2 regions of the Rhodococcus sp. NPDC078407 genome follow, and region 2 is predicted to be linked to the other one. Evidence: predicted binding sites of a transcription regulator. Region 2 holds the regulator's gene; the other holds the start of a gene.
The links. Region 2 encodes LexA, which represses DNA repair genes until DNA is damaged. Its sites were predicted from a motif close to CGAACANNTGTTCG; they were not measured.

Region 1: a site for LexA is predicted at 5,261-5,274, ahead of ruvC (crossover junction endodeoxyribonuclease RuvC). Genes of this name have one in related genera too.

What each region holds. Positions count from the first base shown of each region.
Region 1 covers NZ_JBITUQ010000003.1:11,187-18,853, forward strand. Annotated here, with positions in the region: gene ACIGGF_RS04395 (glycosyltransferase family 4 protein) at 1-51, shown strand, start outside; gene ACIGGF_RS04400 (NUDIX domain-containing protein) at 51-1,076, shown strand; gene pdxS (pyridoxal 5'-phosphate synthase lyase subunit PdxS) at 1,262-2,200, shown strand; gene ACIGGF_RS04410 (hypothetical protein) at 2,208-2,843, opposite strand; gene ACIGGF_RS04415 (acyl-CoA thioesterase) at 2,893-3,744, shown strand; gene pdxT (pyridoxal 5'-phosphate synthase glutaminase subunit PdxT) at 3,741-4,343, shown strand; gene ACIGGF_RS04425 (YebC/PmpR family DNA-binding transcriptional regulator) at 4,431-5,189, shown strand; gene ruvC (crossover junction endodeoxyribonuclease RuvC) at 5,295-5,912, shown strand; gene ruvA (Holliday junction branch migration protein RuvA) at 5,909-6,514, shown strand; gene ruvB (Holliday junction branch migration DNA helicase RuvB) at 6,569-7,597, shown strand.
Region 2 covers NZ_JBITUQ010000032.1:28,056-35,722, reverse strand. Annotated here, with positions in the region: gene hrpA (ATP-dependent RNA helicase HrpA) at 1-2,646, shown strand, start outside; gene nrdR (transcriptional regulator NrdR) at 2,659-3,123, opposite strand; gene ACIGGF_RS23290 (hypothetical protein) at 3,224-3,676, opposite strand; gene lexA (transcriptional repressor LexA) at 4,074-4,751, shown strand; gene ACIGGF_RS23280 (acyl-CoA dehydrogenase family protein) at 4,830-5,972, opposite strand; gene ACIGGF_RS23275 (uracil-xanthine permease family protein) at 6,126-7,397, opposite strand; gene ACIGGF_RS23270 (phosphoenolpyruvate--protein phosphotransferase) at 7,418-7,667, opposite strand, start outside.

The sequences.
Region 1 (7,667 bases), on a different contig from region 2:
GTCTACGAGACGGTCACCCTCGGCGGACAGAAAGTGCGAGCAGCGAGCTGATGACTCTGTCTGCCGTCACCGTTCTCGTCCTCGGGCTGATCGCGGTTTTGATCCTCCTGGTCGGTCTGTGGGCGTACGGAACCGCACACCGACTGGACCGTCTCCACGTTCGCACCGATCTCGCCTGGCAAGCCCTCGACGCCGCGCTCGCACGCCGAGCCGTCGTCGCACGAGCCGTGTCGGCAGCCACCCGTGGCTCGGTCTCGTCGAGCAAAGAGCTTGCTGCCCTGGCCGACCGAGCCGAACGCGCCGACCGGTCACAGCGCGAGGAAGCGGAGAACGCGGTGTCCATGGCGCTCGCCGTCGTCGAGCCGACAGCGTTGCCACCGCAACTCGTCGCCGAACTCGCCGACGCGGAGGCGCGCGTGTTGATCGCACGACGGTTCCACAACGATGCCGTGCGCGACACTCTGGCGTTGCGCGTCCGTCGCCCGGTTCGGTGGCTGCATCTGGGCGGCACCGCGGCTCTGCCGTCGTACTTCGAGATCGCGGAGCGGTCGGCCGCTGCCACCTTCGGCAGTGAGAATCGGGCCACGCCGCGCACCTCGGCGCGAGTGGTGTTGCTCGACGAGCGTGGCCGGGTACTGCTGTTGCGCGGGCACGACCCCACGGTGCCCGACATCTTCTTCTGGTTCACGATCGGTGGAGCAGTGGAGAAGGGGGAATCGCTCCGTGATGCCGCTGTCCGAGAAGTCCACGAAGAAACCGGGTTGAACGTTGCCGCAGCCGATCTGCGCGGACCCCTGTGGCGTCGAGTGGCGACCTTCCCGTTCAACGGCACTCTGATCCGTTCCGAGGAACTGTTCTTCGCGATCCGAACGCAGGAGTTCGAGCCGCACAGCGCCGGCTTCACCGACTTCGAGCGCCGCACCGTGACCGGCCACCAGTGGTGCACCGAGTCCGACATCCGTGCGCTGAGCGCGCTCGGCGAGAACGTCTACCCGCAGGATCTGGCGGAACTGCTGGACGAGGTCAACGTGGCCCTCGCTCGGCGCGGCGATCCTGACGTGCGCGCCATCCGCTAGCAATCTGGACCCTTCCGAGCAGGCCAGCAATTGCCAAGTGGTTATGGGATTCGCGCGCGCCGAGGCCTACTGTTCTGGGCGCGACGTCGCGCCGCCGCCTGCAATCGCCATCACGGGACCGGCGGCGAAGTCCGCGCACATCAGTCCGGAGCGCCACGAACGGTGCCCAGAACACAGGAGTTGGCTTGAGTACCCCACACGCATCTGACACGGCTGGATCCACCGAAGGCAGGTCGAGCGAGAACGGAACGGGCACCGCCCGCGTGAAGCGTGGCATGGCCGAGATGCTCAAGGGCGGCGTCATCATGGACGTGGTCACGGCCGATCAGGCCAAGATCGCCGAAGACGCCGGAGCTGTCGCCGTCATGGCCCTCGAGCGTGTTCCCGCCGACATTCGCGCTCAGGGCGGTGTGTCGCGCATGAGTGATCCCGACATGATCGACAGCATCATCGCTTCGGTGAGCATCCCGGTGATGGCCAAGGCCCGCATCGGACACTTCGTCGAGGCGCAGATCCTGCAGAGCCTGGGCGTGGACTACATCGACGAGTCCGAGGTGCTCACCCCGGCCGACTACGCCAATCACATCGACAAGTGGAATTTCACCGCCCCGTTCGTCTGCGGTGCCACCAACCTGGGCGAGGCCTTGCGCCGAATCACCGAGGGCGCGGCCATGATTCGCTCCAAGGGTGAGGCGGGCACCGGCGATGTCTCGAACGCGACGACCCACATGCGCAAGATCCGCGACGAGATTCGTCGACTGACCTCTCTGCCCGAGGACGAGCTGTACGTGGCGGCGAAGGAACTGCAGGCACCGTACGACCTCGTCGTCGAGGTCGCCCGGGCAGGCAAGCTGCCCGTTACTCTGTTCACCGCGGGCGGCATCGCCACTCCCGCAGACGCCGCGATGATGATGCAGCTCGGCGCCGAGGGCGTCTTCGTCGGATCGGGAATCTTCAAGTCCGGGAACCCCAAGGAGCGCGCCGAGGCAATCGTCAAGGCCACCACCTTCTTCGACGACCCCGATGTGCTCGCAAAGGTTTCGCGTGGTCTCGGCGAAGCAATGGTCGGCATCAACGTCGACGACCTGCCGGTCGGACACCGCCTCGCCGAGCGCGGTTGGTGACTCGCATCTAGACCCGGCGTTCCAGGGCCGGGCGGTCCGGATGGTCCCAGCGGACCAGAAAATCCGGCCGCCCGGCCGAGTCGTCGAGCCCGTCGTAGTAGGCAAGCAGCGGGTCGCAGGTCCATTCGTCCGTTGGATCGGTTCTGCGTCGTAGCGCGGTCTCGGACAGACGAAGGTGCACCGACAGATCGATGTCCAGGTCTCGCCCGATCAGCATGGGGCCGGCAATGAGCACGATCTGGTTCGGCGCGGCCGGGACACTGCGAGCGCGAGCGGATCGATCGGTTGCCTCATCCCACAGGCGGGGCAGGAAGTGACCTCGGCCACCGAGTCGCAGTGGCGCGATGACTTCCCTCGACACGGCGTCGTAGTCGAACCACAGTGTGCGATAACTCAACTCGTCGTGGCGTGAATACTCGAAGCGGATCGACGCCGGTCGGACGTAATCGTGCAGATCGACCACGGCTGCCGGACGGCCACGTGTGCGGGCGTGTTCCGCTGCGCGCGAGGCGAACTCGACCGGCCGCGCAGCGTCGGCACCGTCGACCACGACGACCGTGCGGGTATCGGCAGGGCAGGATTCGACGATCGACTCCACGAGGAGATCGGGAAAGATCGGCACCGGTTGACCCACACCGACCATCTTGCCCGGTCGATCCATTGTTAGCCTGAGCACCTCAGAAAGGTGGGCCATGGCCAGCATCGAGGACATTCTCGAATTGGAACGGATCGAGAACGACATCTATCGGGGACGGACCTTCCCGAGTCGTCTGCCCCGGACGTTCGGCGGTCAGGTCGCCGGCCAGGCGCTCGTCGCGGCCGTGCGGACGGTGGCTCCCGAATATCGTGTGCACTCGCTCCACGGCTACTTTCTGCGGCCGGGCAACCCCAACGAGCCGGCCGTCTTCATGGTTGATCGGATCCGAGACGGACGATCGTTCTGTACGCGCCGAGTCACCGGAATCCAGCACGGTAAAGCGATTTTCACGATGTCCGCGTCCTTCCACGGCGAGGACGACGGCATCTCGCACCAGGACACGATGCCCGAGGTCCTGGGACCGGACAGGCTGCCCGATCCCACCACACTCGCCGAGTACGACCACTCGTTCTACAAGGAGTGGTCCGAATGGGACATCCGTCTCGTTCCGGACGACCAGACCGTCAAGCATCCGAATTTCGCTGCGCAGCAACGCGTGTGGTTTCGTTACCGCGACAGACTGCCCGACGATCAGGTCTTCCACGTCTGCGCTTTGGCATACATGAGCGACATGACGCTGCTGGGTTCGGCCAAAGTGCCGCACCCGGATGCCGTCACGCAGACCGCCTCCCTCGATCACGCCCTGTGGTTTCTTCGGCCCTTCCGGGCGGACGAATGGTTGCTCTACGACCAGACGTCGCCGTCGGCCGATTTCGGGCGTGCGCTGACTCAGGGACGGATATTCGACACTTCCGGCCGCATGGTTGCCGCGGTGGTCCAGGAAGGGCTCATGCGTTTCGAGCGTGACCCCGGCAAGACCAACATCGACCCCTTCGGGCGCAAGTGAGCGTTCCGACCATCGGAGTTCTCGCTTTGCAGGGAGATGTCCGCGAGCATCTGGCCGCACTCGAGTCGAGCGGTGCGCGCGGGGTCACAGTGCGGCGTCCGGCCGAGCTCGCGCAGATCGACGGGCTCGTCATCCCCGGTGGCGAATCCACGACCATGAGCAATCTGCTGGGAGTGTTCGAGCTCTTCGACCCGTTGCGCGCCAGCTTGGCAGAGGGCATGCCCGCCTACGGATCATGCGCGGGAATGATCGTGCTGGCCTCGGAGATCCTCGATACCAGGCCCGACGCGCGGCATCTGAACTCCCTCGACATCACCGTGCGCCGCAACGCTTTCGGGCGTCAGGTCGACTCCTTCGAGACCGATCTCGACGTCGCCGGCATCGACGGCGGCCCGGTACGAGCGGTCTTCATCCGGGCACCCTGGGTCGAGCGCGTAGGTGAGCAGGTGGAGGTGCTCGCCACTGTCCCGCACGGTCCGGCTGCCGGTCGTGTGGTGGCCGTGAGGCAGAACTCGGTGTTGGCGACGAGCTTTCATCCCGAAGTCACCGGCGACGATCGCGTACATCGGCTCTTCGTCGACATGGTGCGCCGACGCTAGGACGCGTCGGAGCAGGTCGGTCCCGAGCGCGGCACCGGGCGAGTAAAGTCGACACGACTGATTTCGAGCAGGAAGGGGCGCTATCGCATGAGCGGCCACTCAAAATGGGCCACCACCAAGCACAAGAAGGCGGTGATCGACGCCCGACGCGGCAAGTCTTTCGCCAAACTCATCAAGAACATCGAGGTGGCGGCCCGCACGGGTGGCGGTGACCCCACGGGCAATCCGACTCTCTTCGACGCTATCCAGAAGGCGAAGAAGACGTCGGTTCCGATCGACAACATCGAGCGGGCCCGTAAGCGCGGCGCTGGCGAAGAGACCGGTGGAGCCGACTGGCAGACCATCATGTACGAGGGCTACGGACCCAACGGTGTCGCCATCCTCATCGAATGTCTCACCGACAATCGCAACCGCGCCGCAGGCGAAGTACGCGTGGCGATGACGCGCAACGGCGGCAACATGGCCGATCCGGGTTCGGTGTCGTACCTCTTCTCGCGCAAGGGCGTGGTGACTCTCGAGAAGAACGGGCAGAGCGAGGACGACGTTCTGATGGCCGTTCTCGAAGCCGGTGCCGAGGAAGTCAACGACAACGGCGACACGTTCGAGGTCGTCAGCGAGCCGACCGATCTGGTCGCCGTGCGCACCGCCCTGCAGGAGGCCGGAATCGACTACGACTCGGCCGAGGCGAGCTTCCAGGCATCGGTCAACGTTCCGGTCGACGCGGACGGTGCACGCAAGGTGTTCAAGCTCATCGACGCCCTGGAAGACAGTGACGACGTCCAGAACGTGTGGTCCAACGTCGACCTCTCCGATGAAGTCATTGCCGAGCTCGACGAAGAGGACTGACTGCTTCGATTCGCCGAGGCAACAGGCCGGGTGTCGTATCCCTGATCCGACGGCTCGCTCCGCTACGCTATCGAACAACAGTTCGTAAGCGGAAGGTGTGGTGGCGTGCGGGTGATGGGTGTCGACCCCGGTCTCACCAGGTGTGGACTCAGCTTGATCGAGGGCGGTGTCGGACGCACTGTGGTGGCCCTCGACGTGGACGTGGTCCGGACGCCTGCCGACATGGATCTCGCGCAGCGGTTGCTCCGAATTTCGGAGGCCGCCGAATATTGGCTCGACACCCACAAGCCCTCGGTGGTGGCCATCGAGCGCGTGTTCGCCCAGCACAACGTGCGCACCGCCATGGGTACCGCGCAGGCCGGTGGTGTGATCGCACTGGCTGCGGCTCGGCGCGGCATCGACGTGTGCTTCCACACGCCGAGTGAGGTGAAAGCCGCTGTCACCGGCAACGGGTCGGCCGACAAAGCTCAGGTCACCGCGATGGTCATGCGGATCCTCGGACTGCAGACGGCACCGACTCCCGCCGACGCGGCCGACGCGCTCGCACTCGGCATCTGCCACTGCTGGCGAGCTCCCATGATCGCGCGGATGGCCAAGGCGGAAGCCATGGCCGCCGAACAGAAGCGCAAGTACGACGCCCGTCTGGCCGAGGAGCGCAAGGCTCGGGCCGTCGTCGCCCGCAGGATCGAGAAGATGGCCAAGAAGGAGGCGGGCACACGATGATCGCATCGATCAGAGGCTCGGTGGTCGATATCGCTCTCGATCACGCCGTGCTCGAGGCCGCGGGCGTCGGGTACCGCGTCAACGCCACTCCGGCGACGCTGGCCACGCTGCACCGGGGGAGCGAAGCAACACTTTTGACGACGATGATCGTGCGTGAGGATTCGCAGACGCTCTACGGGTTCCCCGACAAGGAGTCGCGTGAGCTGTTCGAGTTGCTCCTCACCGTCACCGGTGTCGGCCCGCGGATCGCGATGGCGACTCTTGCCGTACACGAGCCCGACTCCCTGCGAACTGCGTTGGCGGACAGCGATATCGGCGCACTGACCCGAGTTCCCGGTATCGGTAAGCGCGGCGCGGAGAGAATGGTCGTCGAGTTGCGTGACAAGGTCGATGCGGTGGTCGGACGCGCTGGAAGCCCGGTCGTGCCGGGGTCCGGTGCGGGCAATTCGATGCGAGACCAGATCGTCGAAGCGCTGATCGGGCTGGGTTTCCCCACCAAGCAGGCCGAAGAAGCGACCGACGCGGTACTGGCTCAGCAGCCCGAGGCCACCACGTCGACCGCCTTGCGGTCGGCACTGGCGTACCTCGGCAAGTCGAGGTAGGTCGGCGTGACCGAGGACGATCAATTCGCCGAATCCCAGGTCGGTGCGGACGCGATGTCCGACGATCTGGATGTCGAGACGAGTCTGCGTCCGAAGAACCTCACCGATTTCATCGGCCAGCCTCGGGTGCGGGAACAACTCCAACTCGTGTTGTCCGGTGCCAAGATGCGCGGCGGCACTCCCGATCACATCCTGATGTCCGGGCCACCGGGGCTGGGCAAGACCAGCATGGCGATGATCATTGCCGCCGAGTTGGGCACCTCGCTTCGGCTCACATCCGGTCCGGCGCTCGAGCGGGCAGGTGACCTGGCGGCGATGCTCAGCAACCTGGTGGAGGGAGATGTGCTGTTCATCGACGAGATCCATCGCATCGCCCGTCCTGCGGAGGAAATGCTGTATCTGGCCATGGAGGACTTTCGCGTCGACGTCATCGTCGGTAAGGGGCCGGGGGCGACGTCCATTCCGCTCGAGGTGGCCCCGTTCACCCTGGTCGGTGCCACCACCAGGTCCGGCGCTCTGACCGGGCCCCTGCGGGACCGCTTCGGATTCGTGGCGCACATGGATTTCTACGAGCCCGCCGAACTCGAACGCATCCTCATGCGGTCGGCCGGAATCCTCGGGGTACCGATCGACCGAGACGGCTGCGCCGAGATCGCCGGGCGCTCGCGCGGTACCCCGCGCATCGCGAACCGGTTGCTCCGACGAGTGCGCGACTACGCGGACGTGCGGGGTGACGGCACGGTCACCCGCGAGACGGCGAAGGCCGCTCTGGTGGTGTACGACGTCGACAAACTCGGGCTCGATCGACTCGACCGAGCGGTTCTCAGCGCACTCATCCGCAGCTTCGGCGGCGGACCGGTGGGGGTATCGACCCTCGCCGTCGCCGTCGGCGAGGAACCGTCGACGGTCGAGGAGGTGTGCGAGCCGTTCCTGGTACGCGCCGGCATGATCGCTCGCACACCGCGAGGTCGCGTTGCGACGGCCACCGCGTGGCAACACCTCGGTCTGACACCACCGCCGGATCTCGCGGTCGGCGGAATTTCGGTCCGATCCTCAGAGGCTGCGCAGGGATTATTCGACTGAATCGGGCACAACAGGACACGAACGGACCGGACCGGTTGCAGGTAATGGCACACTGGGTAGCTGCGAGGCC
Region 2 (7,667 bases):
GAGTCCCGTCCGCAGTTCACCGAGCCGGAGATTCTTCGCACCAACCTGGCCTCGGTCATCCTGCAGATGACCGCCCTCGGGCTCGGCAAGATCGACGCATTCCCCTTCGTCGAACCGCCGGACCCGCGCAGCATCCGAGACGGGATCGGACTCCTCGAAGAACTCGGGGCGTTGAAGCCGGCAACCAAGGGCGGCACCGCGGAGCTCACCCCCATCGGCCGTGAACTCTCGGCGCTGCCGGTCGATCCCCGTATGGCTCGAATGCTCGTCGAGGCCAACGGCAACGGCTCGCTGCGCGACGCATTGGTGGTCGTGGCGGCCCTGTCCATTCAGGACGTTCGGGAGCGACCTGCCGAGCATCAGCAGGCGGCGGACGAGAAACACGCCCGATTCGCAGTGGAGAACTCGGACTTCCTGGCCTACGTCAAGCTGTGGACGTATCTTCGCGAACAACGTAACGAGCTGTCGTCCAACCAGTTTCGACGCATGTGCCGTACCGAGTTTCTACACTACCTGCGAATTCGCGAGTGGCAGGATCTCCATGGCCAACTCCGTCAGATCACCCGTGGGCTCGGCTGGACCGTGCCCGACGCGGACTCCACCGAGACAGCGCTCCACCAATCGCTGCTGTCGGGACTGCTGTCGCACGTAGGACTGCGAGAGGGTGACAAGCGCGAGTTCCTGGGTGCCCGCGGCGCACACTTCGCAATCTTCCCCGGATCGGGGCTGTTCAAGAAGCCCCCGCGATGGGTCATGGCCGCCGAATTGGTCGAGACCGGACGCCTGTGGGGCCGAATGGCTGCTCGCATCGAACCCGAATGGGCCGAGCGGCTCGCACCGCACTTGGTCAAGCGCACGTACTCCGAACCGCACTGGTCCATCAAGCGCGAATCGGCGATGGCCTACGAGCGGGTGACGCTGTACGGAATTCCGCTGGTCACCCAGCGACCGGTGAACTACCACCGTATCGACGCCGAAGCGTCACGGGAATTGTTCATCAGACATGCGCTGGTGGAGGGCGAATGGAAAACCCAGCACGCGTTCTTCCACAAGAACCGGGCGCTACTGGACGACGTCGGTGAACTCGAACACCGCGCCCGGCGACGCGACATCGTCGTCGACGACGACGCGCTGTTCGACTTCTACGACGCACGTATCGCACCGGAAGCTGTCTCGGCCCGGCACTTCGACACGTGGTGGAAGAAGGCACGCAGGCAGAATCCACACCTACTCGACTTCACGACCGACACAGTCGTCAACTCCGACGCGGCCTCGGTGCTCACGGGGGCGTATCCCGACGCCTGGCGACAGGGCGAGATCCAGTTTCCGTTGACCTATCAGTTCGAGCCGGGCACTGCGGCCGACGGAGTCACCGCGCGTATTCCGATTGCTCTGCTCGCTCAGGTGCAGCCAGTGGGATTCGATTGGCTGGTTCCGGGGATGCGCGCAGAGTTGGTGACGGCACTGATCAAGTCGCTTCCGAAACCGTTGCGCCGCAACGTCGTTCCTGCCCCCGACTTCGCCGCCGCGGCGTTGGCGGTCATGAGGCCGCGTGCCGAGACTCTGGTGACGGCGTTGGCCCGCGAGCTGTCGAGGGCCGCACAGTGCCACATCACCGCGAAGGACTTCGACACAGCAGCGCTGCCCGACCACCTGAAGATGACGTTCGCGGCCGTCGACCCGGCAGGAAAAGTGTTGGGGAGCGACAAAGATCTGACCGCGCTGCGCGCCCGTCTGTCCGGCGAAGTCGGTCGTCAGGTTGCGAGTGCGGTCGGCGACGCGGAACGCGCACCCACTCTCGCGTGGACCTCGGGCACGTTGGGCCGACTGGAGTCGACCGTCACCCGTGATGTGGGCGGACAGAAGGTCACCGGGTACCCGGCCCTCGTACCGGAAGGACCGGGCGTGGCGGTACGAGTGCTGAGCACACCCGCCCAACAGCGAGCAGCGATGCGCTCCGGTACCCGCACTCTGCTGTTGTCGACGGCACCGAAAGGTACGAAAGCTCTGCTGGCCGGTCTCCCGACTGCGGAACGCCTGGCCCTCGGGCAGAATCCGTACGGCGGAGTCGATGCCCTCCTGGAGGAATGCCGAGTTCTGGCGGTCGAGGAGGCAATGGACGCGCACGGTGGGCCGGTTCGGGATCCGGAGGCCTTCGAGAGACTACGAGCATCGGTCAACGCCGAGGTTCCGCAGCGCACTGCCGCGGCGCTCGCCCTCGTTCGCCCTGTATTGACGGGCGCTCTTGCCGTATCGGGACAACTGCAGACGGCCTCCGGTGAGCCTGCCGAGGATGTCCGCGAACAGCTCGCAGGATTGGTTTTTCGCGGCTTCATCACCGAATTCGGCTCTCGCAGGCTCGCGGACTTGCCCCGATATCTGGCTGCGGCAACCAAGAGGCTGGCCACGCTTCCGAGCAGTGCAGGGCGTGATGCGGCTGCGATGGACGTACTCGACCGCGTCTACGCCTCGTACGGACGGCTACTGGATTCGCTTCCGGACAGCAGAAAGTCCAGCGCCGGTGTGCAGGAACTGTTCTGGATGATCGAAGAACTGCGGGTAGGGCTGTTCGCCCAAGGAATTCGGACGGCGTACCCGGTCTCGGAGAAACGCATCGAGAAGGCGATCGCGGATCAAGCGCGCTGACGAACCGGGCCGTCAGTCGATGTCGGCAGACTCTCGGTGCTTACGCAGCTCGTGAATTTCCTTCTCGAAATCCTCGGCCGAGCTGAACGATCGGTACACGGACGCAAATCGCAGATACGCGACCTCGTCCAGGTCGCGAAGCGGGCCGAGAATGGCCAAGCCCACCTCGTTGCTGGGAATCTCGGCGGAACCGGCGGCGCGAATGGCATCTTCCACCTGCTGAGCCAGGAGATTGAGTGCGTCGTTGTCGACATCTCTCCCCTGGCAGGCCCGGCGTACGCCTTTGACCACTTTCTCGCGGCTGAACGGTTCGGTGACGCCACTGCGCTTCACGACAGCGAGCACTGCGGCCTCGACCGTGGTGAAGCGACGACCGCATTCCGGGCAGGAGCGACGACGGCGGATTGCCTGCCCCTCGTCCATTTCGCGCGAATCGACCACGCGCGAGTCGGGGTGCCTGCAGAACGGGCAATGCATGAAGGAGCCTCCGTCGTAGCCGATGCTCCGACGTCGAACATCTCGGTCGGGGCAGTCAGTCGAGGATACTCAGTCATGACGCACGCAGTGGGACCGGTGGTCATCCGACAGGCGCATACTCGACCACAGCTCCGTCGTGCACCTCGACCACACCGGCCGGCTGCGCGCCGGCATCCGGTGACACGGCCCGGAGATTGGCGATACCGATCAGGCCGGCGGCCACGACGACGACTGCCAGCACCCACAACACCATCGATCGCATCCGAACGGACTGACCGGCGAAGTGCGCCGAGGTCTCGTCGAACTCGCGATCTGCCGCCTCGCGATCGGTGACGTCGGTCCACGACGGCTCCAGCACCGGCAGGCACGGAGTCGTCCGCGCCTCGCGTATCTCGACGGAACTGCGCATCTCGACGGAACTGCGCATCTCGATGGAACTCCGCAGCGCGGGACGAGCACGGCGGCGACGCTCGACGACGGTGGACCGGGTACGGACACCTGCAGTGGTGGGACGATCGGTGGTGATGGTCATCGGAACCTCGTCTTCGCTCATTGGATCGATTGTTCGATCAGGCGTTCGATGGACGCTTGTTCGAAGTTCTATCACGAGCCTCCGACAAAGTCTGTAGAAAACGCGACACGAGTCGAACAGATGTTTGATTCAACAGCTGATACACGCTAGATTCGTGTCAGAAACCACACGCCACACGAGTCGACACCATCAACTCCAGTCCGCGCAGACAGAACCACGCAGACCGGATCCAGAACACCAGCAGGAGGCCGACAGCATGAAGGACCAGACCTCGACGAGGTCGACCACGGGTGCCGAGACGACGGGTTCCAAGACGACGGGTTCCAAGACGACGGGTTCCAAGACGACGGGTTCCAAGACGACCGCCACCACGAAGGTCGCGGCAGGGAAACCGGCCGCGGAGCCGACGCCCAAGGCCATGGAGGTCGGCACCGACATCAGCGCCGGCCTGACGGAGCGTCAGCGCAAAGTGCTCGAGGTCATCAGAGCATCGGTGACCGAGCGTGGCTACCCGCCCAGCATTCGCGAGATCGGCGACGCCGTCGGCCTGACATCGACGTCGTCGGTGGCCCATCAGCTGCGGACTCTGGAGCGGAAGGGATTTCTGCGGCGCGACGCCAACCGCCCCCGCGCGGTCGACGTACGGGGCCTCGACGAGGTGCAGGCAGATCAAGCCGCGGCCGCGGTCGACGGTTCGTCCGAGGAACAGGACCGGTTGCCGACGCCCACGTTCGTTCCCGTTCTGGGTCGCATTGCCGCCGGTGGACCGATTCTTGCCGAGGAAGCCGTCGAGGATGTGTTTCCACTCCCCCGCGAGCTGGTCGGTCAGGGTTCTCTGTTCCTGCTGAAGGTCGTCGGTGAGTCGATGATCGACGCGGCCATCTGTGACGGCGACTGGGTGGTGGTTCGGCAACAGTCCGTGGCGGACAACGGCGATATCGTGGCGGCCATGATCGACGGCGAGGCCACCGTCAAGACGTTCAAGCGATCCAAGGGCGAGGTGTGGCTCATGCCGCACAATCCATTGTTCGAGCCGATTCCGGGCAACAACGCGGCAATCCTGGGCAAGGTCGTCACCGTGATGCGCAAGCTCTGAACTCTGTTCGGACACAACGAAGAAGGGCCGCAGCACACACGCTGCGGCCCTTCTCGTCGGTCCTGAACGATCAGCGGATCACAGATTCAATCCGCGACCGATGATCTCCTTCATGATCTCGGTGGTGCCGCCGTAGATGGTCTGGACGCGAGAGTCCATGTATGCCTTGGCGATCGGGTATTCCTTCATGTAGCCGTAGCCGCCGTGCAGCTGCAGGCACCGGTCGATCAACTTGACCTGATTCTCGGTGGTCCACCACTTCGCCATCGCGGCTTCCTGGACGGTCAACTTGTCGTCGTTGAGCAGTTCGATGAACTTGTCCACCATGATGCGGGTGGCTGTGGTCTCGGTTGCCAACTCCGCCAACACGAAACGGGTGTTCTGGAACTTGCCGATCGACTTACCGAACGCCTTGCGGTCGCGGCAGTACTGGATGGTCATGTCCAGTGCCGATTCCATGGCCGCCGCGGCGACGACGGCGATCGACAGCCGCTCCTGGGGAAGGTTCTGCATGAGGTAGATGAAGCCCATGCCTTCTTCGCCGAGCAGGTTGGCTGCGGGCACTCGAACGTCCGTGAAGCTCAGTTCCGCTGTGTCCTGGGCCTTCATACCGATCTTGTCGAGATTGCGGCCACGCTCGAAGCCGGGCATATCGCGCTCGACGACCAACAGGCTGAAGCCCTGGGCACCCTTTTCCGGGTCGGTGCAGGCCACGACGATGATGAGATCGGCGTTGATTCCGTTGGTGATGAACGTCTTCGACCCGTTCAGCACCCAGTCGTCGCCGTCGCGGACGGCCTTGGTCTTGATGCCCTGCAGGTCGCTGCCGGTGCCCGGCTCGGTCATGGCGATCGCGGTGATCAGCTCACCCGAGCAGAATCCGGGGAGCCAACGCTGCTTCTGCTCGTCGTTGGCCAACTCGATGAAGTACGGCGCGACGACGTCGTTGTGCAGTGTGAAGCCGATGCCGCTGTAGCCGCCGCGGGTGGTTTCCTCGGTGACGATGGCGTTGTAGCGGAAGTCCTTGACTCCGCCGCCGCCGAACTCCTCCGGCGCAGCAGTTCCGAGGAAGCCCTGCTTACCGGCCTCGACCCAGACGCCGCGGTCGACGATGTTCTGCTCTTCCCACTTCGCGTGATTGGGCGCTACGTGCTGTTCGAGAAACTTCCGGTACGACTCCCGGAACAGCTCGTGCTCGGGCTCGAAAAGTGTGCGTTCCACGCAGATCTCCTTGTTCGATGCGCACCGTCGTCGACCACGAGAAAGGGGTGTCACAGCGCGGTCGTCGGTGCGACTGACGTCACCGTTCAACAGTACGTTCGCAGTGCACCGGGGGTCGATGACCAAAACGCGCGCGATCCGTGACCGCCCTCGCTAGCTCCGCCTGCCCGTTCTGCCTCGGGCGAGCGCCGAGACGATCGGGTAGCCGATCAGGATTCCGAGCGAGCCCCACGCGATACCGCCGAGTTCCACCGAGCCGACCGACAGCGTCAGGTCACCGATACCCGCGACGAGCGCCGCGGCGACCACCATGAGATTGACCGGATCGGTGAAGTCGACCTTCGCGTCGGTCCAGATGCGAACGCCCAGCAGTCCGATGAGCCCGTACAGAACCAATGTTGCGCCGCCGATGACGCCGTCGGGCACGGTGAAGATCAGGGCACCGAACTTGGGCGAGAACGCCAGCACGATCGCGGTGACGGCCGCGACCCAATACGCCGCCGTCGAATAGACGCGGGTGGCCGCCATGACGCCGATGTTCTCGGCGTACGTGGTGGTACCCGAACCACCACCGACTCCGGCCAGCGTGGTGGCCAGGCCGTCGGCGATCAGTGCATCACCGGCTACGTCGTCGAGGTTCTTGCCGGTCATTGCCGCTACGGCCTTGACGTGGCCCACGTTCTCGGCGACGAGGACGATCACCACCGGCAGTGCCACCAGAATCACCGAGAGCTCGAACGTTGGTCCGCGGAACTCGGGCAGGCCGATCCAGCTCGCCGCGTCCAGCGCGTCGAGCCGGGCTTGCGCGATGCCACCGGTGACAGCGGCGAACACCCAGCCCACGACGACACCGACGAGAATTCCGAGCCGGCCGACCAGCCCTGGTCCGACCGCTGTGGCCAGCAGGATGGCGACCAGCGTGACGGCGGCGATCAGAGGTTGCGCCTCGAACGACGTGGTTGCGGCCGGAGCGAGGTTGAGCCCGATGAGCACCACCACGGCACCGGTCACGACAGGAGGCATCGCGGCGTCCAACACGCGTCGGCCTGCGACCTTGACGACGACACCGATGGCGGCAAGAACGAGACCTACGCACAGAACTGCACCGAGCTGAGCAGCCGGGCCGTCGGCCTGGGTGGCACCGAGAGGTGCCAGGAATGCAAAGGACGATCCGAGGTAGCTCGGCACCCGGCCCCTGGTGATCACGAGGAACAGGACCGTTCCGATACCCGAGAACAGCAGCGTTGTCGAGACCGGGAAGCCGGTGATCGTCGGGACCAGCAGCGTCGCGCCGAACATCGCGACGACGTGCTGCATGCCGATCCCGATGGTGCGCGGCCAGGTCAACCGCTCGTCCGGTGCCACCACCGCTCCGGCCTCGACGGTTCGTCCGTTTCCGTGCAGCGCCCAACCCAGATTTCTCATGATGGCAAGAGACTATTGCGTCAGCCGAGGATCGCGCTCACTGCCTCACGGGCGGCGGCGGTGCTGTCGGTTTTCAGGGCAGCAGCAGCTGCGGCCTTGCACTGATCGAGGGTGACCGTTGCCAACTTGGAACCCACGTGTGCGACGGCAGCCGACGCAGCGGACAGGGACGTGATGCCCAACCCCACCAACACGCACGCCAGGAGCGGATCGGCAGCGGCCTCGCCACACACACCGACGGGCTTGCCGACTTTGACACCGGCCGCTGCG